Regions from separate parts of the Vibrio sp. 10N.261.46.E11 genome, predicted to be linked through region 2. Evidence: riboswitches for the same ligand, from Rfam matches in the RefSeq annotation. Region 2 holds a riboswitch; the other holds the start of a gene.
The links. A riboswitch is a leader RNA that binds a small molecule or an ion and turns the genes downstream of it on or off. The one in region 2 is predicted to bind lysine.
Positions count from the first base shown of each region.

Region 1: it holds a riboswitch for lysine, as region 2 does, so the genes downstream of both, AB4407_RS07010 (Na+/H+ antiporter NhaC family protein) here and lysC (lysine-sensitive aspartokinase 3) in region 2, are expected to answer to the same signal.

Region 1 covers NZ_JBFRQW010000020.1:13,901-30,004, reverse strand. The annotation lists gene hisD (histidinol dehydrogenase) at 1-795, opposite strand, end outside; gene hisG (ATP phosphoribosyltransferase) at 795-1,691, opposite strand; His leader region at 1,744-1,879, opposite strand; gene AB4407_RS07010 (Na+/H+ antiporter NhaC family protein) at 2,068-3,660, opposite strand; lysine riboswitch at 3,773-3,950, opposite strand; gene AB4407_RS07005 (H-NS family nucleoid-associated regulatory protein) at 4,329-4,739, shown strand; gene AB4407_RS07000 (inosine/guanosine kinase) at 4,935-6,239, opposite strand; gene AB4407_RS06995 (hypothetical protein) at 6,342-6,611, opposite strand; gene mnmA (tRNA 2-thiouridine(34) synthase MnmA) at 6,815-7,951, shown strand; gene hflD (high frequency lysogenization protein HflD) at 7,995-8,612, shown strand; gene purB (adenylosuccinate lyase) at 8,756-10,126, shown strand; gene htpX (protease HtpX) at 10,424-11,287, opposite strand; gene AB4407_RS06970 (hypothetical protein) at 11,565-11,732, shown strand; gene bioD (dethiobiotin synthase) at 11,847-12,530, opposite strand; gene bioC (malonyl-ACP O-methyltransferase BioC) at 12,527-13,330, opposite strand; gene bioF (8-amino-7-oxononanoate synthase) at 13,331-14,542, opposite strand; gene bioB (biotin synthase BioB) at 14,529-15,581, opposite strand; gene bioA (adenosylmethionine--8-amino-7-oxononanoate transaminase) at 15,744-16,104, shown strand, end outside.
Region 2 covers NZ_JBFRQW010000050.1:72,929-89,032, reverse strand. The annotation lists gene metH (methionine synthase) at 1-3,168, shown strand, start outside; gene lysC (lysine-sensitive aspartokinase 3) at 3,280-4,647, opposite strand; lysine riboswitch at 4,756-4,933, opposite strand; gene AB4407_RS16215 (alanine--glyoxylate aminotransferase family protein) at 5,111-6,250, shown strand; gene AB4407_RS16210 (PglL family O-oligosaccharyltransferase) at 6,362-8,125, opposite strand; gene uvrA (excinuclease ABC subunit UvrA) at 8,222-11,053, opposite strand; gene galU (UTP--glucose-1-phosphate uridylyltransferase GalU) at 11,292-12,164, opposite strand; gene AB4407_RS16195 (LuxR C-terminal-related transcriptional regulator) at 12,319-12,966, opposite strand; gene AB4407_RS16190 (single-stranded DNA-binding protein) at 13,245-13,802, shown strand; gene csrD (RNase E specificity factor CsrD) at 13,964-15,979, shown strand; gene AB4407_RS16180 (MSHA biogenesis protein MshI) at 15,982-16,104, shown strand, end outside.

The DNA of each region.
Region 1 (16,104 bases), on a different contig from region 2:
TGAATCTGGCCCGTGTTCAGCTTGGCTCAGTAGATCAGCAGCAATGAAGTCAGCATCCGCAGTTTCGTCTGCAATCACTAACACTTCAGACGGGCCAGCAGGCATATCGATCGCAGCGCCACGGAAGTCGTTACTTACTTGGCGTTTAGCTTCCGTTACGTAGGCGTTACCTGGGCCGAAGATCTTATCGACTTTAGCCACACTCTCGGTCCCGTAAGCCATTGCAGCCACCGCTTGACCACCGCCCACATTGTAAACCTCGTCGATTTTACAAAGATTAGCGACATACAAGATTTCATCAGCGATTGGCGGAGGTGAACAAAGCACAACCTTGCGGCAACCCGCGATTTGAGCGGGTACACCTAACATAAGAACCGTTGACGGAAGTGGCGCGCTGCCACCCGGAATATAAAGGCCAACAGTATTAATCGCACGCGTCACTTGCTCACACACAACGCCCGGTTGTGTCTCAACTTTGATAGGTTGAGGCTTTTGAGCTTCGTGGAACTTAGCAATGTTGCTATAAGCTTGCTCAAGCGCTTGCTTCATTTCTGGTGTTAGACGAGCACATGCCTCTTCGATTTCATTCGAACTGACTCGAATAGATTCTGGAGTTACACCATCAAACTTTGCAGTCAGCTCTTTAAGAGCGGCATCGCCTTCATTTCGTACTTTTGCAATAACATCAGAAACAGTCGCTGTGATGTTTGCACCTTCAGTAATAGCTGGACGCTCTAATACCGAGTCTTGCTGTGATTCACTTAAAGATTGCCAAACAACAGTTCTCATCGTCACTACCCCATCATTTTTTCGATTGGTAATACTAGAATCGAGCTCGCACCCAACTCTTTAAGCTGCTCCATTGTTTCCCAGAACAAGTTCTCTGTACTTACTAGGTGCACGGCAACTTTGTCTTTGTCTGTAGATAGTGGAAGAACCGTTGGATCTTCAGCACCAGGCAGTAGTGCTTTGATTTGCTCTAGTTGAGAGGTTGGCGCGTGAAGCATGATGTACTTCGACTCTTTGGCTTGTTGAACACCCTGCATACGAGTCAGTAGTTTTTCAATCAGTGCGGTTTTGTCTGCGTCGAAATCACCAACACGTTGAATCAGTGTTGCTTTCGATTGGAAGATAGCTTCTGCTTCTTTTAGGCCGTTTGCTTCTAGCGTCGCACCTGTAGAAACTAAATCGGCGATAGCGTCTGCAAGGCCTGCGCGAGGCGCTACTTCAACCGAGCCTGTTAGCATACAAGTGCTGAATTCAACACCCTGCTCGTCCATGTAGGCTTTAAGTAGTTGTGGGTAGGTTGTCGCAATACGTTTGCCCGCTAGGTCTTGTGGGCCGTTGTACTCTTCATCTTTGTTGATTGCGATAGAAAGGCGGCAACCACCGAAGTCTAAACGACGTAGTGTGCGAAACTCTGAAGGCTCCTTAAGAGCAACACGGTCTAGACGAACTTCTTCTAGTTCATTTTCACCGATGAAACCTAGGTCAACTACACCGTCCATGATAAGGCCTGGGATGTCGTCATCACGAACCAGTAACAAGTCGATTGGCATATTTAGTGAATGAACAACTAAGCGCTCACCCATGATGTTAAATTTAACACCACATTTTTTAAGTAGATCTTGGCACTCTTTACTTAAGCGACCTTTCTTTTGAATTGCGATTCTTAGGCGTTGTGTCTGCATTGCTATATCCCTGTGCAAATATTTGAATTTATTGATTATTTAAAGTGCTAAAACTAAAAAACCCTCGGAAGACTTTCTCGTCCCGAGGGTTTAAATCTAAATTCTTTGACTTAACCACCGGGAGAATTCTTGCTCCCGGGTATACGTAAATCTCCCCGAAAGACTAGATAGGGTGATGATGGTGATGAATGTTCATTACTAATTTACGCATACTTATCAGCTCTTAGGTTGTTTGCTGTCTTGTCTCCACACTAACTAAGCTGACACCCTTTTTCAACCATTTATTCGAACTTTTTTCACGAAATTTAAAATTAAATTAACGAACACAAAAAAGGGAGGCAAACGCCTCCCTTCTCATTATTCAATCAAATGATGATTAGCTTTTACACGTTGCTATCTTGCAACGAGAGAAATAAGCCAATGCAAAACATACCGCAACAAACGTTAGAGACGCTGCGCCAAATGCAATGCCAGTTGATGATGTCATTCCTAGGGTGATAAAACCAATACACGATACGAACGCCACAGACAGCGCATAAGGGAGCTGAGTCGATACGTGGTCAATGTGGTTACAACGCGCACCTGTAGAAGACAGAATCGTTGTATCCGAGATTGGAGAACAGTGATCACCAAATACAGAACCCGCAAGAACCGCACTTAGCATAGGAAGAATTAGCGCGATGTCAGAGGCAGCAGCCATGTCACCAGCAATCGGTAACATGATACCGAACGTACCCCAAGATGTACCTGTCGAGAACGCCATTAGGCCAGCAAGAAGGAACAAGATAACCGGTAGCCAGTGGTAATCGATGTTACCTGTTGCTAGAGAGGATAGGTACGAACCTGTTTTCATGTCGCCAATAACAGAACCAATCGTCCATGCAAATACAAGGATAAGGATAGCGCCAAACATTGAGCTTGCACCAATCCACATTGTTCTTGCGATATCAGCCATAGGCAGTTTCTGTTTGAATACCGTTGCTAACGCGACGAGTAAACCAATCACACCACCGTAAACCAGAGACTTACCTACATCTGTATTTTCAAATGCACCAAGTAAGTAGAATGCTTGACCATCAGCAGTAAGCGCTTGGCCACCGGTGTAAAGCATTGCTGCAACCGTCGCGACGATTAACGCTACGATTGGCATAACGAGATCAGAAACAGAACCGTTTTCGCTCTCTTGAATATCTAGCTCTTCGTTTAGATCGTGTGCTTGCTTTTGATCGTTGTCGCCTTCAAAGCCACGGCCTTGAGATGCTTCGATTTCATGCTCACGCATCTTACCAACGTCTAGACCGAACCATGCCACTGCAAACACCATTAATAGTGCGAACACAGCGTAGAAGTTCATTGGGATAAGGCGAACGTAAGCACCCAGTGCAGAATACTCTGTCACACCGTGTGTCACTAAGATGCCACCAATGATAGTGATTATGTAAGCACCCCAGCTAGAAGCAGGCATGATCACACACATAGGAGCAGCAGTTGAATCTAGGATATAAGCTAGCTTAGCGCGAGATACGTAGAAGCGGTCAGTTACAGGGCGAGAGATGGCACCTACCGCTAAGCTGTTGAAGTAATCATCAACAAAGATGAATACGCCTAAAAATGCAGCAAGTAGTTTTGAACCACGCTTGCTCTTAACACGAGACTGTGCCCACTCAGCGAATGCGCGAGTACCGCCAGACAGTGTTAATAATGCCGTTGTCATTCCAAGGATAATTAGGAAAGCAACGATGCTCATGTTCCAAGTGTTAATACCACCATCTTCGATGAAAACACCAGATACTTTAGTAAAGGCGTAGCTAGCTGCGTTACCTACTGAGTAGTCAGCAAGTAGAATCGCACCCATGATGATACCGACACCCAAAGAAACCAATACACGGCGGGTAACAATAGCAAGACTTAAAGCCACAAGGGGCGGAAGCAAAGATAAAGGCGATGTTGCAAAATCTATTAAATTCATGATCTTCAAAAACCAGTTTTTTATTTGGCTAGAGATCTACTGCAGATAAACTTGATACGGCTTATCAAGCTCATGTTGAACTAAGCGAAAGGGAAGTGAACACTTCACCCAACCCTACAGTAGCGCTCCATAGTTTAAAATTAAGACTATGGCAGTGTTGTACCTATTGAGCACAACCCCAGCAAATTGCTTAGATATACAATTTACTTCGGCAATTACACCTTTCATTCCCGTTCATTGGCATCACCCCAACGAAAACTACTCTTTATAATTGCACCTCTACGTGCGGTAACATTATTAACCGTGTAAACCAGAGTCTAACAACAGATTAACCAAAGCACCGCATCAGGTAGCCGCAATTGTACCCATCAAGAGCAACAATGCAACATATCATTCCGAGAAAAAATAGTTTTTTGTTAATGAAGTAATCAATAGAACAGTAGTCAACTTTTACGGTTTACTCCACTTAACACATATCAGATATCACCTGTTTTTTTTAAGATATTCTTAATAATTATTATAAGTTCATTAGAGGTCTGTCTTTTCATCTTAAAACACCCGTCTCATTTTTTTATTTAAATAACTAATAGAAGAAATACTATTTGTTTTATTCTTAGGCTCTGTTTATTATTAGGGGGATTATTTAGTTTACCTTGATGGGAAATATCATGTCTGAATTAACAAAAACTCTATTAAATATCCGTAGCCTTCGTGCGTTCTCACGTGAATTAACTCTTGAGCAACTTGAAGAAGCGCTAGACAAGCTGACTATTGTTGTGCAAGAACGTCAAGAGTCTGAAGCTGAAGAACGCGCAGCAAAAGCAGAGCAAGAAGCTAAGCTTTCTGCTATCGCAGAACAAATCGCAAAAGACGGCATCGATGTTGCCGATCTTATTGCTGCACTTTCTGGTGAAGCAAAATCTAAAACAACAAAATCTAAGCGCGCTCCTCGCCCAGCAAAATACAAATACGTAGACGCGAATGGCGACGAGAAAACTTGGACAGGTCAAGGCCGTACGCCTTCAGCTATCCAAGAACAACTAGATGCTGGTAAATCTCTAGAAGAGTTTGCTCTTTAAGGCATCGAGCTTGCTAAGTGAATAATCAATAACCCACTAAGCAATAGAATTAATATTTAAGTCGACTAAAGTATTATTTACGGCTTCAATATATTCAGAAACAAAAAAGGCTCCTTTCGGAGCCTTTTTTATATTTTCACTATTAGTATTATAAACCAACGGGTACTGATAGTACTGCAGACTAAAGAAAGTACCTTATCTTTCCCAGTATGCTTCTTCTAGACTGTCTTCCCTTTCAGGAAGACCACGAGATAATCGTGGTGAGTGCTGAACTAATACTTCATAACTAGCGCGGTTTGAATATTTACAAACTTGTGAGAAAGAAGAATACGTCAAGAATGAATGCTGATGCTTACTTGAGTTAGGCACGTTTTCTTTATGGTACTTATTAGCGGCCATATCATGTAATAGAGCAGACAATGCAGCATCACCGGCACCATTAGTATTCTTAATCTTTTCTGGGCCGCCCATGTAAGGTGCGATATGCGAATAGATTTTCGTTGGATTTTCACATAAATCTTTATGTGCGGGACGACTAAACTCATAACGGTTAAATTCAGCAATCGAGCCTGGTAACAACGGTAATGATGTTTCACGCTTCACTGCATCTTCTGTGTAACCCGCCATAAACAAGCCCACAGGGCCTGCTGTACATAGAACTAAGTCTACCCAATCTAGTGCTTTGTCTGAAGCAGCTAGAGGATCGCTTTCACCAGTTAATGCTTCAGCCTCGTCTTCGTTCATTGCAACAACGGTTACATGTTGTTCAAGGAAATCTTTCCAAAACTCTGGATCATCTTGAATAACGAATTTAGTACCAAGCGTTAAAACAACAGGTACATCGTATTTCTTCGCGTACTCAATAGCTTTCATTGTTGCTTCAGGCATAGGGTCACCTGGTTTACAACGAACTAAATACGCCGTTAATACTAAAGCAGAAGCACTTTTGAAAATTTTCTCAGGGATGCTTTCTGGTTTTAATTGGTTCATTTGTCCTTCGCTAATTGCGAAAGTACGTTCACCATCTTCTGTAATTAATGCAAAGCAGCGACCAATTGCGCCATCTACCCCTTGTAAATGGTTCAGATCCATTCTGCTTGATGTATTACATAAATAGCGGTAACCGTAGCTACCAATTTTAATATCTTGGCTCATTACACCTAACAGTGTTGAACGGTCATCCGCCAATACTGAGTAGTTGTGTAATGTATTACCAATTGTGCCACCTGCGTATTCATTGGTAATCAGGCACTGTTCTTTTAATTCTTGATACAAAGATTCAGCAGCTTCATCACCAATAACCAAAGAGTGTCCCTTACTTAAGCCATATTTTTCGATTAGCTCAGAACTCACCTTTGCTTCAATATCCACCAAAGTTTGGTCAATACCGATAATATGGGTACGTGACATTCTTTTGCTCGTTTGAGCTTGGCTTACTAAAGGGTCACGAGCGTGAACCGGAAAATAGTGCTTTGATTTACGTTGTCCAGGGAATTTCATAGGGCTAGTCTAAGTCAAGGGGAAATAGGTGGCGGATTCTACCGCGCTATATTTAACGCGGCAATCTTTCAAACTATAGCAAACGTTTGCTAGGCTATTTTTTTATTCGCCTTCCATAAAGCTAAGATCAGGCAGCATGCCCAAATGCTCGGCGTAACGTTTTTGATTAAACTCTGCGCCGTTTTTCATTACATCAAATACTTCAATTGCCAGTGCACATGCCATCGCTGCAATTGCCTCTTCACGAGGTGTACCTGTCATCATTAAACGCATTAGCGTCTCTTTAACTTTTACTGGTTGCCCATCTTCAAGTTGGTTCTCGATAATCTCGATCAACTGTTCTTCTTGCATAAACTCATTTTGTTCAGACATTTTTTATCTCAGCTCTTGGATTTTGAGCGACTATGCCACATATAGATCTGACATCCTAGCGAGTCTCCTCGCGTTCATGCGATTCTCTAACGAAGTCAGCGCATTATTTGTGCAAATGAAACTGTGATTCCGGTCTCGGATCTGTCACGGTGTTTCTCTTTCTGTTAGAATCTGCGACCAAGTAATAGTAACGGTGTTTAGACATGTCAGATATCAGCTCTGGAAACAGCGAAAAGAAAGTAATTGTAGGTATGTCCGGCGGTGTAGATTCGTCAGTATCGGCGTATCTTCTTCAGCAACAAGGCTATCAGGTAGAAGGCCTTTTCATGAAAAACTGGGAAGAAGACGATAACGAAGAATACTGCACGGCAGCTGAAGACCTTGCTGATGCTCAAGCGGTATGTGACAAGTTAGGTATCCACCTTCACACTATCAACTTTGCAGCAGAGTACTGGGATAATGTATTCGAGTACTTTCTGGAAGAATACAAAGCGGGTCGTACACCGAACCCAGATATCCTTTGTAACAAAGAAATCAAATTCAAAGCATTCTTAGAGTTTGCGGATGAAGTATTAGACGCAGACTACATCGCGATGGGTCACTACGTTCGTCGTACTTTTCCTACTCAAGAAGAGCTCGATGCTGGCGTTAAACCAGAAATGCTACGTGGCCTAGACAGCAACAAAGACCAGAGCTATTTCCTATACACGCTAAGCTCAGATCAAGTAGCACGCAGCCTATTCCCTGTTGGTGAACTAGAGAAGCCTGAAGTGCGACGCATTGCTGAAGAGCAAGACTTGATCACTGCGAAGAAAAAAGACTCTACAGGTATCTGCTTTATTGGTGAGCGTAAATTCACCGAATTCCTAGGCAAATACCTACCAGCACAACCAGGTAACATCGAGACGCCAGAAGGCCAAGTGATTGGTCAACACCAAGGCTTGATGTACCACACACTAGGTCAACGTAAAGGTCTGCATATCGGTGGCACCAAAGGTGGCGGCGGTAATGAAGAACCATGGTTTGTTGGTGAAAAAGACCTCAAGCGTAATGTACTGATCGCGGTACAAGGTAAAGACCACCCTCTTCTGAAATCAGAAGGTTTGATCGCATCTCAACTTCATTGGGTAAATCGCACACCAATTACTGAAGTTATGACATGCACGGTAAAAACACGTTACCGTCAAACAGATATTCCTTGTACAATCATCCCAATTGATGATGAGAACATTAAGGTTATTTTTGATGACCCACAAATCGCTGTGACCCCAGGTCAATCTGCAGTGTTCTACCAAGGCGAAGTATGTCTTGGTGGTGGTATCATCGAAAAACGCATCTAATCAATCAAACGATAAACGATAGAAGACAACTAGGAGTTACTACGTGGCTAATACACTTTATGACCGTACTATTGCTTTCGCCGGAATTTGCCAAGCTGTGGCTTTGGTTCAACAAGTAGCGAAAGACGGCCATTGTGATAAAGATGCCTTCGAAGCTTCACTCAGTGCCATTTTAAATACCAACCCAGCGAATACCGTGGGTGTATTTGGACGTGAAGCGAACCTAAAGCTTGGCCTTGAGTGCTTAGTAAAAGGTATCGATAGTACTCCAGCAGGTAGCGATATCACTCGTTACATCATCAGCTTGATGGCGCTTGAGCGTAAGCTGTCTTCTCGCAACGACTCTATGTCTCAGCTTGGTGATCGCATTCAAACTGCAGAGCGCCAAACTGAACACTTTGATCTGTTTGACGAGCAAATGATCAGCAACCTTGCGAGCATCTACCTTGATGTCGTCAGCCCTATCGGCCCACGCATTCAGGTTTCTGGTACACCGTCTGTACTTCAACAGACATCGAGCCAACATAAGGTTCGCGCGCTGCTTCTATCAGGGATTCGAAGCGCTGTGCTATGGCGTCAAGTTGGCGGCAAGCGTCGCCACCTTATCTTCGGTCGTAAGAAGATGATCGAGCAGGCTCAAATCCTACTAGCTCGAATGTAATTTATTAGCTCGCGCCTTGTCGCGAGCTTGTTTTTTGTATCAACACAACTCTCACGCAAACGATTGCGCAATATGCGTGACAATTGAGATTGTTACTGGTATAAACCTCTCAAAATTTAGAAAACTCAATTCAGGAGAACACCATGGAACTGTCAGCATTGACTGCTGTTTCACCAGTAGACGGCCGTTACGGAAGTAAGACTATTGCATTACGCAGCATCTTTAGTGAGTTTGGCCTACTAAAGTACCGCTCTATCGTTGAAATTCGTTGGTTACAAAAGCTTGCAGCTACTGATGCAATCAAAGAAGTACCAGCGTTCAGTGCAGAAGCTAACCAGTTTCTTGATGAACTAGCCGCTAACTTCAGCGAAGAAGACGCTCTGCGTATCAAAGAGATCGAGCGCACAACAAACCACGACGTAAAAGCGGTTGAGTACTTCTTGAAAGAGAAAGTTGCGGGCGTTCCTGAGCTTCACGCAGTTAACGAATTCATTCACTTTGCATGTACTTCTGAAGACATCAACAACACATCTCATGCGCTTATGCTTAAAGAAGCTCGTGACACAGTGATTCTTCCAGAAATTCGTAACGTAATCGATGCTATCAAAGCACTTGCGAACGAGTACCGTGATATTCCTCTACTGTCTCGTACACACGGTCAGCCAGCTTCTCCTTCTACTATGGGTAAAGAGATGGCTAACGTTGCGTACCGTATGGAACGTCAATACAAGCAAATCGAAAGCGTTGAGATTCTAGCGAAAATCAACGGTGCGGTAGGTAACTACAACGCACACCTTTCTGCATACCCAGAAGTTGAATGGCACCAGTTCAGCGAAGAGTTCATCACTGAATCTCTTGGCGTAACTTGGAACCCGTACACAACTCAAATCGAACCTCACGATTACATCGCTGAGCTATTCGACGCTGTTGCTCGTTTCAACACTATCCTTCTAGACTTCAACCGTGACGTTTGGGGCTACATCGCTCTTGGTCACTTCAAGCAGAAGACTATTGCTGGCGAAATCGGTTCTTCTACAATGCCGCATAAAGTTAACCCAATTGACTTCGAAAACTCTGAAGGCAACCTCGGTCTAGCAAACGCAGTATTCAGCCACCTTGCACAAAAACTTCCAGTTTCTCGCTGGCAGCGTGACCTTACTGACTCTACGGTTCTTCGTAACCTAGGTGTTGGTGTTGGCTACGCTATCATTGCATACACTTCGACTCTGAAAGGCATTAGCAAGCTAGAAGTTAACCGTGAAGCGCTACTTGCTGAACTAGACAAGAACTGGGAAGTACTAGCAGAACCAGTACAAACAGTAATGCGCCGTTACGGCATCGAGAAGCCATACGAGAAGCTAAAAGAGCTAACTCGTGGTAAACGTGTAGATGGCGAAGGCATGCGTGCATTCATCGACGGCCTTGAAATCCCTGCAGACGAGAAAGTTCGTCTGAAAGAGATGACTCCAGCGAACTACATCGGTCAAGCTATCGAGCTAACTGACAAGCTGTAAGATTCGAATTTCGAATCACAGAATAGACTAAGGCTTCCCATGTGGAAGCCTTTTTGTTGCTCGGGACAAACGGTATGAGCACAAAATTCCTCAGCAAACGCTCACAAAGTCTCCTCACCTAATGACCTTGCTCATCTCAGTCTGTTCAATATTCCCCATTCAACATCGCAACCCAGTATCACCAGAAACGCATTCCTCGGATAGTTATTATCTTGAACGCCAAGCGCAAAAAAGGCCTCCCGAAGGAAGCCTTTCAAATACATATTGCCACTTAACGACAGTAGCTTGTGTTCGATATTACATGTTACGTAGAGACGCAATACGCTTGTCTAACGGTGGGTGGCTCATCAGAAGCTCTGTAAGCGATTTTTTGCCGTTGATACCAAATGCCATCATAGAACCTTCGAGTTGTGGCTCATGGCTCACCTTAAGACGCTCTAGTGCTGCTATCATCTTCTCTTTACCTACTAAGTGCGCAGCACCTGCATCGGCATGGAATTCACGATGACGGCTATACCACATCGTAATGAAGCTTGCTAAGAAACCAAATACTAATTCCAGCACCATAGACACACCAAAGTACACCATCATGTTGCTGCCGCCCTCTTCTTCGTTGTCATTCGACGCAACAATATTGGCGATGAAACGAGATAGGAAGATAACGAACGTGTTCACCACGCCCTGCATTAGCGTCATGGTCACCATATCACCGTTCGCGATGTGACTCACTTCATGCGCTAATACCGCTTCAGCTTCATCACGCGTCATGTTGTGTAGCAGACCCGTAGAGACTGCTACTAATGAATCATTACGCTTAGCGCCCGTCGCAAACGCGTTGATGTCTGGCGAATCGTAAATCGCCACTGTTGGCATACCAATACCAACTTGTTGAGACTGGCGGCTTACCGTCTCCATCAACCAATGTTCGGTTTCGTTACGTGGACTTTCAATGACCATACCGCCTACTGAGCGTAGCGCCATTTTCTTTGACATCATTAATGAAATGAATGAGCCACCAAAGCCAAATACTGCAGCCATCACCAATAAGCCTGATAGGCTACCAGGTTGCATACCTGTAACTGCGTACACAATATTAAGAACAACACTTAGTACCAATACAACCGCTAGGTTGGTTGCAAGGAACAACATTACTCGCTTCATTACTTATCTCCGCATGAAAGCTGTTTTTATAAAACTTATTATTATAGACAAGGCAGACAGCAATTTATTCCAACCTTGAAGACTTATACTTACTTATACATATAGTCTTAGATTAAGAAAACAAGGTTAAGCATTAAATTGCAACATTTGATTACGAGGCCCTATTCGGCTTACCCCTAATCTATTAGACCTAAGTCGTATGGTGTCGGCATGACAATCCGTTTACAGTGGCTTCAGATGATTTATTGGCTAGTCCATGTACAAAAAGGAAAGAATCATGGTTGAAGGTACTAACACTCAAATGGCTATCGATTTACTGTGCTGTCACCTAGGGATTACTGAAGAAGAAGCAAAAAAGCAGATTGGGGTCCTAACTCCACAAACGGCGCAGGCAAAAATCACAGAAACACAGCAAGCACTAATGGGACTTACCAAAGAACATTAATCCCTAGCTTGCTGATATAAAAGACCAGCTGTTTATAAGCTAATGGTCAAAGGCTTAACAAAGCAAAAGGGCTGCGATTGCAGCCCTTTTCTTGTTTAACGTATAACTCGAAGTTTAAAGATCAAGCAATGGCTGTACATTTATGTACTTACCAATGTTCTTAGACTTTGCTCTTGGCACATACGGGATTTCACCTAACTTCGGTGCACCTAGCTTGTCTTCAAGCATCGCTATAATTTCGGCGTAATGTTCAGTACCTGGGTTAATGCGGTTTGCAACCCAGCCCACCAGGTTCAGTCCATCAGCACGAATCACTTCTGCGGTTAGTAGTGCATGACTCAAACAGCCAAGCTTAATACCAACCGTCAATACCACAGGAAGCTGCTCTTTTTTGACCCAGCTAGACAAATATTCTTCATCAGAAACCGGTACACGCCAACCACCAGCACCTTCAACTAACACAATGTCAGAGTTTTGCTTATGCTCTGCCAACTTAGCTGATAATACGGTTTCATCAATCACGACACCATCATGCTTTGCTGCAATGTGTGGTGATGATGGTAGTAACAGTGCATACGGGTTCACGTCTTCGTAAGCAATGTCTTGCGTTGCAGCTTCTTGAAGATGCAACGCATCACTATTACGTAACCCTTCAGGGAGTTGTTCACACCCTGCTGCAACAGGCTTGTAGCCAATTGTTGATAACTCTTGTGCGGCTAAAGCTTGAAGAATCGCTTTTGAAACCACAGTTTTTCCCACTTCGGTATCCGTACCTGCAATGAATAATGCATCAATCATAATTGAATAACCCCTAAACAAACTTGATATGTTGCTGGTAAGAAACCTTGATGGTTTTTAAACGCTCGATATTCCCGCTCAACAAGCTGCAACATTCGGCGACTTGTTAAACCTTGTGAGCGACCACTTACGTGATTAGCGCCGATACCTTTAAGGTCGCGCATCAGTTCAAACGCAGTGTCGTACCAAACGGTGATGGTGGGCAAGTCTAGTTGATGAGCAGTACAGCTAGATTGCGCTAACGCAATTTTTACCTGATTGATTGTAATAAAATGGTTAACGTGTTGATGTGCGTCAATTTTGGACCATGATTTTTCCAGTTCAAACAGTGACCCATCAAGCAAAGTTGAGAAAATCACACGTCCACCAGTTGCTACAACGCGCTTCATCTCCTTTAAAGGTGACGATAAATCATCACACCATTGTAACGCTAAGCTTGAAAAAACGATGTCAAAACAGCCATCTTCAAACGGTAATTGCTCGGCGTCGGCTTGTTGATATAAAGAGACCGATGCACCACAACGCTGTTCTGCCCTTTCTAACATTCCAACAGAAAGATCGGCACACACCACTTCAGCACCGCGCTTCACCATCTGATCTGAGAAGTAGCCAGTGCCACAACCTAAATCAAGCACCTTTAAACCTGAGAGGTCTCTCGGTAGCTTATCCAGTAGTAGGTGGCCGACATCGCGCTGAAACTCAGCGTGTTTATCATAGGTTGTTGCTGCTTTACCGAAGGCTTCAGCAATCGCACTCTTATCTTGGCTTACGTAATTATGCACTACTGCTTCTTGTGACATTTACTGAGCCTCTTTCTTTAATTCAACGCTTGATTCTATGCTTGGTTTGCTTTCAGAGTCGTTGCTTCGATCTATTGCTTGAAGCAACGAGTCAGTTAACTGAAGAACCTGCTTCTGACTGTGGTTGGCCGTTAACGTAATTCGCAGACGCGCAGTCCCTGTCGGAATGGTTGGTGGCCTTATCGCCGTGACCCAAACTTGGTTACGCTTCAATTCTTCCGCTATAGATAATGCAGCTTGAGCATCGCCAATCACAAACGGCTTAATCGGAGTCTGAGTATCAATGAAACCTGTTACACCACTCATCTGCTCTTTATAGAGAGCTCCTAACTCAGTTAACTTCTCTCGACGCCACTCTTGCGTCTGAATCATCTTACACGCATGAGACAAAGCCACCGCTTGTGAAGGTGGCATCGCCGTCGAGTACACATGATGACGAGCAAACTGAGTTAAGTAATCACCCACTTCTGACGAACAAAGAATCGCAGCTCCAGAAAGGCCAAATGCTTTACCAAAGGTCACCACCAAAATATCAGGTGAGACTTGTGCCGCACTGCAGCTCCCGGCCCCTTTATCACCTAATACGCCGATACCGTGGGCATCATCAACCGCCAACCAACTGTCGTATTGATGAGTCAGGGTAGATATCTGGCTGAGAGGCGCTTGATCGCCATCCATGCTGAACACACCTTCAGTCACGACCAAGGATTGTGGAGATCGGCTTAATAGCGACTCTAGATGCTGTGTGTCGTTGTGCTTAAAGCGTTTCATGGTTGCAGGTGAAAGTATCCCCGCTTCCATCAAAGAGGCGTGGTTAAGTTTGTCTTGCAACAGAGAGTCGCCTTTTTCGAGCAGAGAAAACAACAAAGCTTGATTAGCACTGAAACCAGAACTAAAGACAATGGCACGTTCAAAGCCAAGCCATTCACACAGTTGAGCCTCTAAATTTCGATGAGCAGGACTAAAGCCTGTGACCAATGGCGACGCCGCACTTCCAGCTCCATATTGTGAAAGACCCGTTTGCCATGCATCCACCAGTTCAGGATCGTTCGCCAAGCCTAAATAATCATTACTCGAAAAATTGATGAAACTAGAACCTTCGCTATTTAGCAAAGGTCCATTGCTGTTTTCAAGCACCTTGAGTTGGCGAGTCAACCCTTGCTCATGGCGATGAACAAGGGCTTCTTTAATGCGAGCTTTAAACAGTGGCATCGTAGAACATGTCATCTTTAGTTGGACGAGCCGCAACGCGCTCCACCACTTGATCTAACAGTTCGTTTTCTTGAATTTCGTCTGGCTTTTGAGCCACTTCTTGGCTGTTGATACCCAGCTTCTTAAACAACTGCATATCGGTGTCTTCATCAGGGTTTGGCGTCGTCAGTAGCTTACAACCGTAGAAGATAGAGTTCGCACCCGCCATGAAACACATCGCTTGCATCTGTTCGTTCATGTTCTCACGGCCTGCAGATAAGCGAACCGCAGACATAGGCATCATAATACGTGCAATTGCAATCAGCTTGATGAAGTCGAAAGACTCGACATCATCGACGTTTTCCATCGGTGTGCCTTTCACTTTTACAAGCATGTTGATTGGTACACTTTCAGGGTGTACTGGAAGGTTCGCCAGTTCTACAAGAAGGCCTGCGCGGTCATTGGTGCTTTCGCCCATACCGATGATGCCACCAGAACAGATCTTCATTCCGGCATCACGCACGTGAGATAGCGTATCTAAACGATCTTGGTAAGTACGAGTGGTAATAATGCTGCCGTAAAACTCTGGAGACGTATCAAGGTTATGGTTGTAGTAGTCCAAACCTGCGTTGGCTAGCTCACCTGCTTGATCCGGCGTTAACATGCCCAATGTCATACAGGTTTCTAGACCCATGCCTTTCACACCTTTGATCATGTCAGTTAGGTGAGGCATATCGCGTTCTTTCGGGTTTTTCCATGCAGCGCCCATACAAAAACGAGTTGAGCCCGCATTCTTGGCTTTTTGCGCTGCATCCAAAACACGCTCAACTTCCATTAAGCGTTCTTTGTCAACATCCGTTCGGTAGTGAGCACTTTGAGGGCAGTACTTACAATCTTCAGGACAAGCACCTGTCTTTATCGACAAAAGCGTACTCACCTGCACGTGGTTGTGCTCTTGGTACTGTCTATGAACGACTTGAGCTTCAAACATTAAATCCATAAACGGTTTTTCAAGCAGCGCTGTTACTTCAGCAACTGTCCAGTCATGACGAACTTCCACGTGTCGATCCTTTTTTTTATTTTTTTGATGTTACAACTCTGCGTCTAGAGTTTGCATTTATGCTTGGCTAGTCTACCGACAAGCTTTAGACTGTCAACACATTGATAATACCAAAAGTTTACATCTGGTTGTTTTTTAATCACATCAAGAATGGAAGTTACTATGGATCTCGCCTTTGATCGCCAGCATATCTGGCATCCCTACACATCAACGTTAACACCTCTGACCTGCTACCCAGTCACCAATGCAGACGGTGTTTACTTAGAATTAGAAGGCGGAAAACGAATTATTGATGGTATGTCGTCTTGGTGGTCAACTATCCACGGCTACAATCATCCAGAGCTAAATGCCGCTGCTCATAGCCAAATAGATAAGGTTTCACACGTTATGTTTGGTGGTATCACCCACCAGCCTGCCATCGATTTATGTAAGAAGCTTCTCAACCTAGCACCAAGTAATCTTGAACATGTATTCTTGGCCGATTCAGGCTCAGTTGCCGTAGAAGTGAGTCTTAAAATGGCGC
Region 2 (16,104 bases):
CTTATTAAGGGCGGTTCAGACTTAATTCTTATCGAAACTATCTTCGATACGTTGAACGCGAAAGCGTGTGCTTTTGCGGTTGAATCCGTTTTCGAAGAAGTGGGCATTACTCTACCTGTTATGATCTCCGGTACCATTACTGATGCTTCAGGTCGTACGCTTTCAGGTCAGACGACAGAAGCATTCTACAACGCACTTCGTCATGTAAAACCTATCTCATTTGGATTGAACTGTGCATTAGGTCCTGATGAACTGCGAGAGTACGTTGGTGAGATGTCTCGCATCTCAGAATGTAACGTTTCCGCTCACCCTAATGCGGGCTTACCTAATGCATTTGGTGAGTATGACCTTTCTCCGGAAGATATGGCTGAACATGTTAAAGAGTGGGCTGAAAGTGGCTTCTTGAACCTAATTGGTGGGTGTTGTGGTACTACGCCAGAGCATATCCGTCAAATGGCTGTGGCCGTTGAAGGTGTAACGCCGCGTCAATTGCCAGACTTACCTGTTTCTTGTCGTCTTTCGGGACTAGAGCCACTGACGATAGCGAAAGAATCTTTGTTCGTGAATGTAGGTGAACGGACCAATGTTACCGGCTCTGCACGCTTTAAACGCCTTATCAAAGAAGAGCTCTACGACGAAGCCTTGAGTGTTGCTCGAGAGCAAGTTGAGAACGGTGCTCAAATTATCGATATCAATATGGATGAAGGGATGCTAGACGCTGAGGCGTGTATGGTTAAATTCCTTAATCTATGTGCTTCAGAACCAGAAATCTCGAAAGTGCCTGTTATGGTCGACTCTTCTAAGTGGGAAGTTATCGAAGCTGGTCTGAAATGTATTCAAGGCAAAGGTATCGTTAACTCAATCTCTCTAAAAGAAGGCAAAGAGAAGTTTGTTGAGCAAGCCAAATTAGTTCGTCGTTATGGTGCAGCTGTCATTGTGATGGCGTTCGATGAAGTCGGGCAGGCTGATACTCGAGAGCGTAAAGTCGAGATCTGTACCAATGCCTACAACATTCTTGTTGATGAAGTTGGCTTCCCACCTGAAGACATTATTTTTGACCCGAATATCTTCGCAGTTGCGACTGGTATTGATGAGCATAACAACTATGCGGTCGATTTCATTGAAGCAGTGGGAGATATCAAACGCGATCTCCCTCATGCGATGATCTCTGGTGGCGTGTCGAACGTGTCGTTCTCATTCCGTGGCAATAACTACGTTCGTGAGGCAATCCACGCAGTATTCCTATATCACTGTTTTAAAAATGGTATGGATATGGGCATCGTAAACGCCGGTCAGCTGGAAATTTACGATAATGTTCCAGAAGATCTGCGTGATGCTGTTGAAGATGTTGTACTAAACCGTCGTGATGATTCGACGGAACGTTTGCTTGAAATGGCGACCGAATACCTAGAGCGTGCTGTCGGTAAGGTTGAAGATAAATCTGCTCTAGAATGGAGAACTTGGCCTGTAGAGAAGCGCTTAGAGCACTCTTTGGTTAAAGGTATCACCGATTTTATCGTTGAAGATACCGAAGAAGCTCGCGTTAATGCCTCTCGCCCTATCGAGGTGATTGAAGGCCCTCTAATGGACGGCATGAACGTTGTCGGTGACCTATTTGGTGAAGGTAAGATGTTCTTACCACAGGTTGTAAAGTCTGCGCGTGTTATGAAACAGGCGGTTGCCCACCTAGAACCATTCATCAATGCATCCAAAGAAGTGGGCGCAACTAACGGTAAGATTCTATTAGCGACCGTTAAAGGTGACGTACACGATATCGGTAAGAATATCGTTGGCGTGGTTTTGCAATGTAACAACTACGAAATTATCGATCTCGGTGTAATGGTTTCTTGCGAAAAGATTCTGAAAGTCGCTAAAGAAGAGAACGTCGATATTATCGGTCTGTCTGGTTTGATCACGCCATCTCTTGATGAAATGGTACACGTTGCCAAAGAGATGGAAAGACAAGGTTTTAAGCTTCCTCTATTGATCGGCGGCGCAACTACATCTAAAGCGCACACTGCGGTCAAGATTGAACAAAATTATTCAGAACCTGTTGTATACGTAAATAATGCCTCGCGCGCTGTAGGTGTGTGTACTTCACTACTTTCTGATGAATTGAAGCCCGCTTTCGTTGAGAAGCTAGATATCGACTATGATCGCGTTCGAGACCAGCACAATCGTAAGAAGCCGCGCACTAAGCCTGTCACACTTGAAAGAGCTCGTGCCAATAAAGTCGCTATCGATTGGGATGCGTATACGCCACCGGCACCCGCTAAGCCGGGAGTTCACATCTTCAATGATTTTGATGTAGCTACTCTGCGTCAGTACATCGATTGGACTCCATTCTTTATGACATGGTCATTGGTTGGTAAGTACCCTGCGATCCTTGATCATGAAGAAGTGGGTGAAGAAGCAAAACGTTTATTCAAAGATGCCAATGATTTACTGGATCGCGTAGAGAAAGAGAAGCTGCTTGAAGCGCGTGGTATGTGTGCCATGTTCCCAGCGAACAGTGTTGGTGATGATATTGAAGTGTATACCGATGAGTCTCGTACTGAAGTTCTAAAGGTTCTACATAACCTTCGTCAACAAACCGAAAAGCCTAAAGGGTTTAACTATTGTCTGTCTGATTACATTGCGCCAAAAGAGAGCGGTAAAGCGGACTGGATTGGTGGTTTTGCGGTGACCGGCGGTATTGGTGAGCGAGAACTGGCTGATGAATACAAAGCGAAAGGTGATGACTACAACGCAATCATGATTCAAGCGGTTGCTGACCGATTGGCTGAAGCGTTCGCGGAGTATCTGCATAAAGAAGTGAGAAAGGACATTTGGGGTTACTCGCCAGATGAGGACTTGTCTAACGACGATTTGATTCGAGAGAAATACCAAGGTATCCGTCCTGCTCCTGGTTATCCTGCTTGTCCAGAGCACACAGAGAAAGGTACATTGTGGGAGTTGATGGACGTTGAGAAGGCCATCGATATGTCACTGACGTCTAGTTACGCGATGTGGCCAGGTGCTTCAGTATCAGGGATGTACTTCTCACACCCTGATGCTCGATACTTTGCGATAGCCCAGATTCAACAGGATCAAGTAGATAGCTATGCCGACCGTAAAGGCTGGGATATGTTGGAAGCTGAGAAGTGGTTAGGGCCAAATATCAACTAACTCTGGAATCAGTGAGTTGTTCGTAAAGCTAGAAAGAGAAAGGGTTGCTGAATCGCAACCCTTTTTGTATTTGTGATTTGGTTAACTCAACCCTATCTATTAATTGCCTTCTTATTCAAAAAGCTCTTGATGCAGTTTTTGAATTGCCAGTTTAGATACAGGTTCGTCCAACAAGAAGCACAGATTGTGTGGGCTTGCACCGTAGCAAATCATACGCAGGTTGAAGTCTTCAAGAGTGCCGAATACCTGCTTTGCATAGCCTTTGCTTTCGCTCATGTTGTTACCAATAAGCGCAACAAGGCATAGGTCGTGCTCAATATCGACAGAACACAGCTCTTCAAGCTCAAGACGAGCGGCTTCAGGTAACTCAGGAGCACCACCTGAAGTGTCTGTTTGATCCAGAGTGAGTGACACACTGATCTCTGAGGTGGTGATAAGATCGACCGAGATCTTATGTTTAGCAAGGATCTCGAATACCTTTGCCAAGAAGCCATAGGCATGAAACATGTTAGCGCTGCGGAGTGTAACCATAGTTTGGTTGCAGCGTAGGGCAAGCGCTCTAAATAGAGGGGAGCTTTCAACTTCTTGACGAATCCAAGTTCCACCGAGCTCTGGTGCTTTAGAAGAGCCGACAAATACTGGGATTTGGTGGCGCAGTGCAGGTACTAGAGTTGATGGGTGTAAGATCTTCGCACCAAAGTTTGCCATTTCCGATGCTTCACTAAAGCTGATCTCTGGGATAGGAGAAGCTTTAGGTGCAATACGAGGATCGGTAGTGTAGATCCCCGGAACATCCGTCCAAATTTCTAAGCCAATTGCTTGTACTGATTCGGCAATCAGTGCAGCCGAATAATCACTGCCCCCGCGACCTAAAGTCGTGGTGTTGCCTTCACTATCAGCGCCGATAAAACCTTGAGTAACGACAACTTGCTGTTGGCAAAGTGGCATAAGTTTCTCTTGCGCTAGAGCGGAAATATCTTTTAGTTGAGGTTCTGCTTTGCCGAAGTCATCATTAGTGCGCATCACTTCTCTGATATCAAAGCGAACTGCAGGTGTGCCTCGTTCACGAATGATCTGAGCCAAGATGTGTGTCGACATCAACTCGCCACATGCGACAAGGTGATCAGTCAGTTTGGTACTGGTTTGAAATGATGCCGCTTCTGCTGCGCTCGCAATGTCATCAAGAATGCTGTGAACTTCTTTTTCGATGCTGACTGAGTCTGCCAGTTGGCCAAGAATTGCGTTATGAATGTCCGCTAATTGAGCCATCAATTCCTGACGACGAGCTTTATCTTGAACGCCATTCGCAAGTTCAACGAGCAAATTGGTCACACCAGAACACGCAGAACTTATGACTAACTTGGTATTTGAGTTGTTTTCAATAATGGCAGCACAACGGCTCATTGCTTCAAAGTTGGCAACACTTGTACCACCAAACTTAGCGACATTAAAAGAACCAGCTACATTAGATGCACTCACGATATATCTCCCACGACTTCCTAAAATAAAATTACGGTTGGGTAATCCAACGTCCGATGTTTTTCGAAGAGAGTTTTAGAGCAAAAAGAGAGGAATTATTAGAATAGTAACCTCAGAAGCTCTTCACCATATAGAAATGGCGACAGTTGACGGGATTCAGCCCGCTCAACCGATAATAAAGGTCCTGCATCCTTTTATTATCTCGGCACTGCTCCCCATAAATGTTTTGTATTGGAAATGCGGTTCCACAAAACACCTGCCTGGGCAGTGCTCCTCTTCTGCTAGATAGCCATTTCATTGAACGCGTTTGCGCAAATAATGTCAATCACGTAACGTGAGATAATTGAAAAATAATTTTAACAATTATGTGACACTGGTTTGACCTCAATACTTATGGCTAATTGCTGAGGTAATCAATTTGCTTTAGGGTGGATTGTTGACAACATTAACGTAAGGTATGTACATGTCTAATTTAACACTCACTACTGCTATTGATAGTTTTTATCCGCCACACCGAACGTTAATGGGGCCGGGGCCTTCAGACATTTCTCCTCAAGTTTTACAGGCCTTAAGCCGCCCAACTATTGGTCACCTAGACCCGCTATTTATTACGATGATGGATGAGCTTAAACAGCTTCTCAAATACGCTTTTCAGACGGAAAACGAATTTACGATTGCTGTCTCTGCACCAGGCAGTGCAGGTATGGAAACCTGTTTTGTTAACCTGATTGAGCCTGGTGAAAAGGTGATTGTTTGTCGTAACGGTGTCTTCGGTGAGCGTATGCGAGAAAACGTGGTGCGCTGTGGTGGCGAAGCGATCCTTGTTGATGATGAGTGGGGCAAGCCCGTTTCAGTTGAAAAAGTAGAACAAGCACTATCGGACAACCCTGACGCTGTTGCGGTTGCTTTTGTGCATGCAGAGACATCAACCGGGGCGCTATCTGATGCTCAAGCTATCTCAGCTATCGCTCGTCAGTTTGATGCGTTAACGATTGTTGATGCAGTGACATCACTAGGTGGTGTGCCATTGCTGGTTGATGAGTGGCAGCTTGATGCGGTTTATTCTGGAAGCCAAAAGTGTTTGTCTTGTGTGCCGGGTCTATCTCCGGTGACTTTCTCTCAGCGTGCCGTTGATAAAATGAAATCGCGCCAGTCACCTGTGCAAAGTTGGTTCTTAGATCAAAGCCTAGTATTAGGTTATTGGAGCGGTGAAGGTAAGCGTAGTTATCACCATACTGCACCCGTAAATAGCCTCTATGCACTGCACGAGTCTCTCGTGCTATTGAAAAATGAAGGTCTAGATAATACTTGGTCTCGTCATCATGCGATGCATCAAGAGCTTAAAGATGGCGTAGAAGCACTAGGGTTAAAGTTTGTGGTTGATGAAGAGAGTCGCTTACCGCAGCTTAACGCACTTTATTTCCCTGAAGGAATTGATGAAGCTAAGATCAGAACGCAACTTTTAGAAGAGTATAATCTTGAAATTGGTGCAGGGCTGGGTTCTTTGGCTGGTAAGGCTTGGCGTATTGGTTTAATGGGTTATGGCGCTAGAAAAGAGAATGTCGCTTTGTGCTTAAAAGCGTTACAAGACGTTTTAAAATAACGCTAATAAATTGAAGTTTAAAAGAAAAGCGCACGAGAGAATGTGCGCTTTTTTGTGTCTAGGCTATAGGCTAAACGTCATTACAGCAAAATGACTCTAGATTCCTTGGCGTCATTTAGCTGAAGAAATGTTGTTTTCTGCTTCCGATATCTTCTTATACTGAACCTTGGAAAAGTCTCGATTTGGGAACAAGAAGCTCGCTTCACTGCGAATTTGTTCCGCCTTGCTGTGATCACCTAATCCTTGATACGCGAGAATCAGGTTACTGTAGAAAGTAGGCCTTGGCTTACTCTTTATGATCTCTAGCGACCAATCTATATAAGGTTGGATCAGGCTAGGATCGGCTTTGTAGAGGCCGATATTTAGATAGGTACTGTACACATCCCAATCATAGCGATCTTTCCAGACTACGGGGTTGGTTACTTGCTTAAGAATGTCTGGGTCTTTAGGCTTAGACAGCTCAAACTTAGTCAGGACATAGTTGGTATGCAGAGCGCTCAACATATAAAAACTGACCAAGATAGGTATTACTAAGCTCGATACTCGAAACAAGGTTTTACTGATGATACTGAACGGCTGTTGATAGTGTCGGGAAGAGCGTTGATCGACCCAGTAAATCAATATAATGAATGTTATCCAGTGAATCGCCGAGTGGTAAAAAGGATACTCAAGTTGAGAGTGCAAAAGGATTGGGATGAATAACGCGAGCAGGGCTAGACGCGTTCCCTTTGCAGAACTTGCTATGCGTGACATAACCAATATTGCAGCAATCAAGATTCCGATGATTGGTACTATGCCCCCTTCAACTCCCCAAAGCAGGAACTCATTGTGAGGGTGATCCATTGAAGGAAGGCCGGGATGATAGTTCGAGTTGAGTTGATGTTGGCGAGCCGTATACAAGGTGTACTCAGATTCAAATTTCCCGTAACCATAACCGGTAAATGGCTTTTCGATCATCATATCTAGAGCTTGTGGGAAGGTATAAGCTCGTGGGCTTTCTAGATTCACCTTCTTGCTAGCGATACTGTCTGTAGCACTGAGGTTAATAACCGTAAACGCAACAGCGATACCAGCCACTACTGATATACACCATCCGTAGAAGCGTTTCTTGGTCGAGAACTTGTATAGATAAGGCAGAATGCAGACAAACCCAATGACGGCAGCCAACCATCCGGTACGTGATACGATGATGATCAGCAGAGGTACGGTTAAGGCTGGTGTTAAATACAGTAGGAGTGACTCGCTGATCTTATGGTTATATTTAGCAGGCTGCCTTACCAAGAGATAAGCTGACAGCACAAAACCTGTAGCAAGAAAGCTTGCCATAACATTCGGTTGTTGGAATATCCCATATGGTCGGTTTGCAGCAGTGTTGTAGCCAAATAGGTTGCCAGGTTCTAATAGGAAATATTGCACATAGCCAAATAGTGCCTGTATGACAACAGCAAGCACAATGAACCACAAAATGCGCTGCTTGTGCTTATTGCTGAACTTAAATTGTTGCAGCACGACGAATAATGTAAAGCCCGCCCACAATCCAAGTAAGCGCCCTGATGCGGCTTGAGGAACTGCGTTGCTGTATAAAACCGGCAGTGTGAGTATGATGCAGCTTATCAACAAGCCAACGGTTAACTTTGAATATTTGAGTGTTCGGTTAGTGGCAAGCTGGTAGAAGCCAATCGCCAGCGTAAAGCTAAGAGCTAACCAAGTGGTTGGATTAAAGGATAAAGTGAGGCCAGAGCCTCCAGGGTTGGGCATGAAAAAATGCATGGCTAATAAGAATACAACAGCTAGAGAGGCAAGGAATGTCTTGTTAAGCGGAAGCTGAGTTCTCTGATTTTCTAGCTGGGTACCGCTAGTATGTATTGTTGCCATAAATCTCTAACCTTATAAAAACAGAGCTTGTTCCTTCTGAAACAAGCTCTGTTACTTTAACATTTTTCTGTCTGAACGCAGGGAGCTATTTTACACCTACTTCAAATTTAACATAGGCTTAAGGAAGCGAGCAGTGTGCGAACCTTCGACTAACGCCACATCTTCAGGAGTACCTTCTGCAACAATTTCACCGCCACCTTGGCCGCCTTCTGGGCCTAAATCTAAGATCCAGTCAGCCGTTTTAACTACGTCTAGGTTGTGCTCAATCACGACAACCGTATTGCCGTGATCACGTAATCTATGTAATACCGTTAATAGCTGCTGGATATCGTGGAAGTGAAGCCCTGTTGTTGGCTCGTCGAGAATGTATAGGGTTTTACCTGTATCTCGTTTCGATAGCTCACGTGCCAATTTAACACGTTGGGCTTCACCACCAGATAAGGTTGTCGCTGCTTGTCCGAGGCGAATGTAGGAAAGGCCAACATCCATTAAGGTTTGCAGCTTACGAGCAATTACTGGAACAGGGTTGAAGTACTCTCTTGCATCTTCCACTGTCATTTCTAGAACTTCGTCAATGGTTTTTCCTTTGTAGCGAACTTCTAGTGTTTCACGGTTATAGCGCTTGCCTTTACACACATCACACGGCACATACACATCCGGCAAGAAGTGCATCTCTACTTTGATTACGCCATCACCCTGACAAGCCTCACAACGACCACCACGAACGTTAAAGCTGAATCGACCTGGTTTATAACCACGAGCTCGTGACTCTTGTGTGCCTGCGAATAGTTCACGGATAGGAGTGAAGATTCCTGTATAGGTTGCAGGGTTCGATCTTGGTGTACGACCGATAGGGCTTTGATCTATGTCGATCACCTTATCAAAATGTTCTAATCCTTTAATCTTTTTGTGCTGTGCAGGAACAGCAGTCGTGGCCCCGTTTAATTGAGTGTGGGCGACTTTGAAGAAGGTGTCATTGATTAGTGTTGATTTACCTGAACCAGATACCCCAGTTATACAGCTGAATAAGCCAACTGGAATCGTCGCGGTCACATTCTTGAGGTTGTTCCCCGTCGCACCAACGATCTCTACAACCTTTTTCTTATCGATCGGCGTTCTCTCTTTTGGTACTGCAATTTCTTTTGCACCGCTTAGGTATTGTCCTGTCAAAGAGTTCGGGTTTTCGATGATGTCTTGCATGGTGCCTTCTGCAACCACGTGTCCACCATGCACGCCAGCGCCCGGACCGATATCGATAACATGGTCAGCACAACGGATAGCGTCTTCGTCATGTTCCACAACAAGCACCGTATTACCTAGATCTCTGAGGTGAACCAAAGTTTGCAGTAAACGTTCATTATCGCGCTGGTGGAGGCCAATCGATGGCTCATCCAAGACGTACATAACGCCAACCAAACCAGCACCGATTTGACTTGCTAGACGAATCCGTTGTGCCTCACCACCAGACAGAGTTTCAGCACTGCGTGATAGATTAAGGTAGTTCAAACCAACGTTGACTAGGAAATGTAGGCGGTCATTGATCTCTTTCATCACTTTATCAGCAATTTGTCCACGCTGACCGTCTAACTTCAATTCTTGGAAAAATTGCAGTGCGTCAGCAATACTGAGCTCAACGATTTCAGGCAGTGTTGTATCGCCGATAAATACATTTCGAGCTTCTAATCTTAGACGAGTACCATCGCAGCTTGAGCATGACTTCGTTGAGATGTATTTAGCAAGATCCTCTCGAACTGAGCTTGATTCCGTATCACGGTAACGGCGCTCTAGCGTATTTAAGATGCCTTCAAACGGATGACGCTTAACTCGAATATCTCCTCGGTCATTGATGTACTTGAATTCCACTTCAGTACGACCTGATCCTTTAAGAATGATCTCTTGAGTCTTTTTAGGCAGAGAATTAAGTGGCGCATACAAATCAAAACCATAATGTTCTGACAGCGATGTTAGCATCTGGAAATAGTAATAGTTCTTTTGATCCCAACCTTTGATCGCACCTTCTGCGATACTTAGGTTCTCATCCAAAATCACTCGGCTTGGGTCAAAATACTGCTGAACCCCAAGACCATCACAAGTACCGCATGCCCCAGCTGGGTTATTGAAAGAGAATAGGCGAGGCTCTAGTTCCTGCATGCTGTAGCCACACTTTGGACAAGCGAAGTTAGCAGAGAATACGATCTCTTCTTGGTCTGTTTCATCCATCCAACCGACGACAGCGATGCCGCCAGATAGCTCTAATGTGGTCTCGAATGACTCAGCTAAACGCTGTTGAAGATCAGGACGAACTTTGAATCTGTCTACCACAACTTCAATGGTATGCTTCTTATGAAGTTCAAGTGCTGGTGGATCGGATAGATCACAGGTTTCACCATCAATACGAGCTCGTATAAAACCTTGAGCCGCTAGGTTCTCAAGCGTTTTAACGTGCTCCCCTTTACGTTCTTTGACTATCGGAGCCAACAGCATCATCTTTGAACCAGCAGGCAGTTCTAAGACTTTATCGACCATTTGGCTGATGGTTTGTGCTGCAAGAGGGGTATTGTGATCAGGACAGCGCGGTTCACCGACACGAGCATAAAGCAGTCTTAGGTAATCATAGACCTCAGTGATGGTGCCAACAGTTGAACGAGGGTTGTGAGAAGTTGATTTCTGTTCGATGGAGATGGCTGGAGATAAACCTTCGATGTGGTCGACATCAGGCTTTTCCATGAGAGATAGAAATTGACGAGCATAGGCCGACAAAGACTCAACATAACGACGTTGACCTTCTGCGTAGAGGGTATCAAACGCAAGTGACGACTTTCCTGAACCTGATAATCCAGTGATAACCGTCAGCTTATCACGAGGTATGGTTAGGTTAATGTCTTTGAGGTTATGCGTACGAGCGCCTCTAATTTCTATTTTATCCATCTCAACAGACCATGTAATTTTAAGTGGCTAAAGTATTACATAGAGTGAGATTTGTGCAAAGTTTTACTGGATAAAAAAACAGTAAACAAAAAAGGGCGACTCTTTTGAGTCACCCTTGGAATCATTTAATGTGCTGTTAACCAACCGCTAATGGCTATTAATTAAATAGCTAAATAGCTAAATAGCTAAATAGTTAAACCGATCAATAGCTAAACAGTGGGTGAGCCAAAATTAGCGATTAAGCTTCTTTTGTTGTTGAGTGCTTACCTAGTTCGATTTGCTTTTGGTCTTTTTTGTATAGATTTTCAAAACAGTAGTTTGTTGCTTCGATATAACCTTCAACACTACCGCAATCAAAACGTTGGCCTTTAAATTTGTAAGCCAACACACAGCCTGCTTTTGCTTGTTTTAGCAATGCATCAGTGATTTGGATTTCGCCGCCTTTGCCTGGTTCAGTCTGCTCGATAAGCTCAAAGATATCTGGAGTCAGGATATAACGGCCAATGATCGCTAGGTTGCTTGGAGCAGTACCTGGTTCTGGTTTTTCTACCATGTCATCGACACGGAACAGATCATCTTTGATCATCTCGCCAGAGATAACACCGTATTTGTGAGTCTCTTCTTCAGGAACTTCTTGTACAGCCACAATTGAACAGCGGAATTGCTTGTATAAAGCAACCATTTGAGCCAGTACACCTTGCTGTTCGTTCACACAAAGGTCATCAGCAAGCACAACCGCGAACGGTTCATCACCCACAAGCTCACGCCCCGTCAAGATAGCATGACCTAGACCTTTCATTTCGCGTTGACGAATGTAGGTGAAGTTTGCTGCTTCAATCGTCTCACGAATATTGATTAGCAAGTCTTCTTTATTGGTACCGCTAATTTGGTGCTCAAGCTCGTAGTTCTTATCAAAGTGATCCATCAATGAGTGCTTACCACGGCCAGTAACAATACACATACCATCCATACCTGCTTCGATGGCTTCTTCAACGCCGTATTCAATCAGAGGTTTGTTCACAACAGGCATCATTTCTTTCGGCATTGACTTCGTTGCTGGTAGGAAGCGTGTACCGTAGCCAGCTGCCGGGAAAAGGCACTTTTTGATCATGATAAGACCCTTTATCTATAATAATTATTGATTCAACTGATTTGTTGATATTTCTGAGGGCAACTCTAGCATATGTTGTGTCGAAAATTCAGCAACAATACCTATGATTACTCGAGCTTCCCTCATAATTATTGTCAGATTAGAGGTGGAGCGGTTATGCAAGCAAGTTTTGGTTTGCCCATGCAATAGCTTGGACTCTATTTTTCACCGCTAACTTACGGAATATTTGATAGAGGTGGGATTTGACCGTGAATTCGCTAATGAAAAGGTCATCGGCTATTTGAGTATTTGATGATCCTGATTGAAGGCAGCGAATGACTTGGATTTCACGAATAGTTAAATCAACATTGGTTGGGGTCGTATTGGTATTGACCATATTACGATAATAAAATAGAAGCTGATTAGTCACCTTCCTTGGTAACCAATTATCACCATCGATCACTTCTTGAAGACCACGAGCAATCTTGTCCTTTTGATCTGTATTGTAAAACAGTCCTTTTAACACCCCGTAGGTCAGCAGCTCAGAGGTAGGAAGCTGTAGAGGAACATTGAATAAGATGATCTCATGATTCTTCCACATCACGGTCAGGTTAGGACAAATAGCCAGTAGCTGTTTTACCTCTTTGTAATCAACGAGCAGGATACGATTGCTCTGTTTCCTATCAACTAGCATCAATTCACCTGGTGTCATTTTGTAGAGAATTATGGATAAGTGTTTTTCTATCTCTTTAACATGTAGGTAGGTGTCGTTCGGGTCGATGCACAGAAAGTGTAAAGTGCGAGCGTATCGAGATTTTCTCATAGAAACGTCCTGTTTATATTTAATGAGATTTCACGTTGCCATGCACACTTTGACTTCTCTAGCGCTCTCATTATGAATTGCGTTGAATATCAATTCAAAAAGTAAATGAGTGGTTTGTAAGTGGAGAAAAAAGCAACATCGCTCTGAATATCATGATTTGTTACGTTTTTAATCTTTGTCGTGAGGAGAGAATAGGAATGCGATTTATCACTGAATAAAAGCATGCTATTCTTGTGCGCTAAAATTTCCAGAGACTATGAATTTAGACGGAGCAAATCATGGCTAGCCGTGGAGTTAACAAAGTTATATTAGTGGGTAACCTAGGTAATGACCCTGAAATTCGTTACATGCCAAATGGCGGCGCAGTAGCGAACATTACCATTGCAACGTCAGAGTCATGGCGTGATAAAGCAACTGGCGAACAGCGTGAAAAAACAGAATGGCACCGTGTTGCTCTGTTTGGAAAGCTGGCGGAAGTTGCTGGTGAGTACCTACGTAAAGGTTCTCAAGTTTACATTGAAGGTCAACTTCAAACTCGTAAATGGCAAGATCAAAGCGGTCAAGACCGCTACACTACAGAAGTTGTTGTTCAAGGCTTCAATGGTGTAATGCAAATGCTTGGCGGCCGTGCTCAAGGCGGTGCTCCTGCTCAAGGTGGTATGAGTAACAACCAACAGCAAGGTAGTTGGGGTCAGCCACAGCAGCCACAACAACAGCAGCAACAATACAGTGCGCCAGCTCAACAGCAGCCGAAAGCACCTCAACAAGCTCCTCAGCAGGCTCAACCTCAATATAATGAGCCGCCGATGGATTTTGATGATGACATCCCATTTTAAGCACTGTTTTTAATATATTATAAAAACAGTATTAAATTGGAAGAAGCCGCGTTCATCGCGGCTTTTTGTTACCTACAATTCTTAACGCTTTATTTACAACGTCAATTTATAGTATAAGTAGCAATACGGTATAATGTGAGTTGAAAAGGATTTCGTTATTCATGAGATATACCCCGACACTAAAATTGAGCACTCGATTGGTCGCATTTGTCACCGTGATAGTGATCAGTGCGATGTTCATTCTTTTTATTGGTGGCACACTCTCCTTTAAGCGTATTGGACAGGAATATTTAGACCATTATTTGGTTGGTATTGTCGACGTCGTAGATAAAGAGATGGAAGATCCAGATGCTGCGTATTCAATGCAACGTTGGATGCCTAAGATGTTGCAGGCAAGCAATATCGTTGAGATGAAGCTTTCAAACAAGACCGGTATCGTTTACAGATTTAAAGATACCTCCCCACAAATTGATCCAAATCGCCTCTATGAAAGAAGTTTCATTTTAGACCGAAATGAAGGCTATCAAATCGAATTTAAAGCACTCCCTCCTTATATTGGTTACAACTATTCGATTGAAGCTATGTGGTCGATTACTTTGGCGGTGGCATTGATCCTTTTCTGTTTGGCTCGTGGTGTTCGTTGGTTAAAAGAACAGTTAATGGGATCAGAGATTTTGGAAGAGCGAGGGAGAATGATCCTTGCTGGGCAGGTAGAGGCTCATTCAAAAGGGGACGAGCGAGAATGGCCATATACGGCAAGTGAAGCGCTTGATGTACTGATTGAAGAGTTGAAAGATGCACGCCAAGAGCGAAGTCGCTTTGATACTTTTATTCGCACCCATACTTTTCTAGATAAGCTCACTGGTACAGCCAACCGAGTACTATTTGATAACAAACTTGAATCGGCACTGCATGAAAGTGGCGCTCGTGGAGGCGTTTTACTGATACGTATCGACGAGTGGGAGCAAGTTCGAGATGCCAATGACAAGCAGATCACCGACGGATTTATTATTGAAGTTGGTGAAGTATTGTCGAATATTGTTCAGCGTTATCCCGACGTCATTTTTTCTCGCTATTACGAAGCAGACTTTGCCGTGTTTATTCCACATCAAGGAACAAAGGATATTGCGACGTTGGCAGCTCAATGTTTAAGGCAATTAGATAAATTGACTCCGCCGGACCCTTTGGAATCAGATAACTGGTGCCATATTGGCGTGACCATGTATACCGAAGGTGAACGTCATAGCCAAATTATGGATGAAACGGAAACCGCGTTAAAGAGCGCTCAGTTAGAGCGTATTAATAACTGGAGCCGTTACCCAAAAGAAAATAAAAGTGAGATAGACAGAGGCAGTGTTCGCTGGAGAACATTACTTGATAAAGCCCTGCTACCTGAAAATTTAGTAATCTTTGCTCAGCGGTGTTATCTTATGCCGGATTCAGGTCAAGCCAATGAATTGCATAAAGAAATATTTATTAGAATTCAAGATCCAGACAAAGGTTTATTGAAATCATCTCGCTTTATGTCTGCGGTAGAACAAGTCGGTTATCAAGCTCAAATGGATCAATCGGTTTTGAAGGTTTTGTTTAAGTCGCTGAAAGTATCAACACAGCCTGTCAATTATTCTGTGAACTTGAGTGTCACTCCGTTTGCAAATAAATCACATTTTAAATGGTTCAGAAGTGAGTTGTTACAGCTGTCTGCTCAGCATCGTTCTCAGCTTGCTTTTGAGTTTTCAGAAGGCCATCTAATTACTCACCTTGATTATATGCGACCAGTGGCGAAGATGTTACGAGGGTTAGGGTGTAAAGTGGTGGTTGGCCAAGCTGGGCGAACCATTGTTAGCACTCATTATATAAAGGATTTGAAGGTTAACTATATTAAGCTTCATCGAAGTTTGGTAAAGAAAATCGATCAAAGGCATGAAAACCAACTGTTTGTTCGAAGTCTGATTGGAGCATGCGGTGATTCTCCAACTGAAGTGATCGCGGTCGGAGTTGAGACAAAACAAGAAAAGAATACCTTGATAGAGTTAGGTATTAACGGTTATCAAGGGAGATATTTCGACGAAGAACAACAAATAATTCCCTTGCCTATTCTAGGGGAGAAGACAGTGAAAGCTGAATCCGTTGTAAAAGTCGGTCGAAGAAATCGATGGCGTAAGAGTAATAGTTAAGCATGAATTTTAAAGCGATTTTAGACAAAATAAAGCCAACGAATAATAACGGTAGTTCTCAAGTTGTCCTTTTGGGCAATGATACCGTTTATATTTCATCGGCTGAGTCAGAACCTCAAGTCACC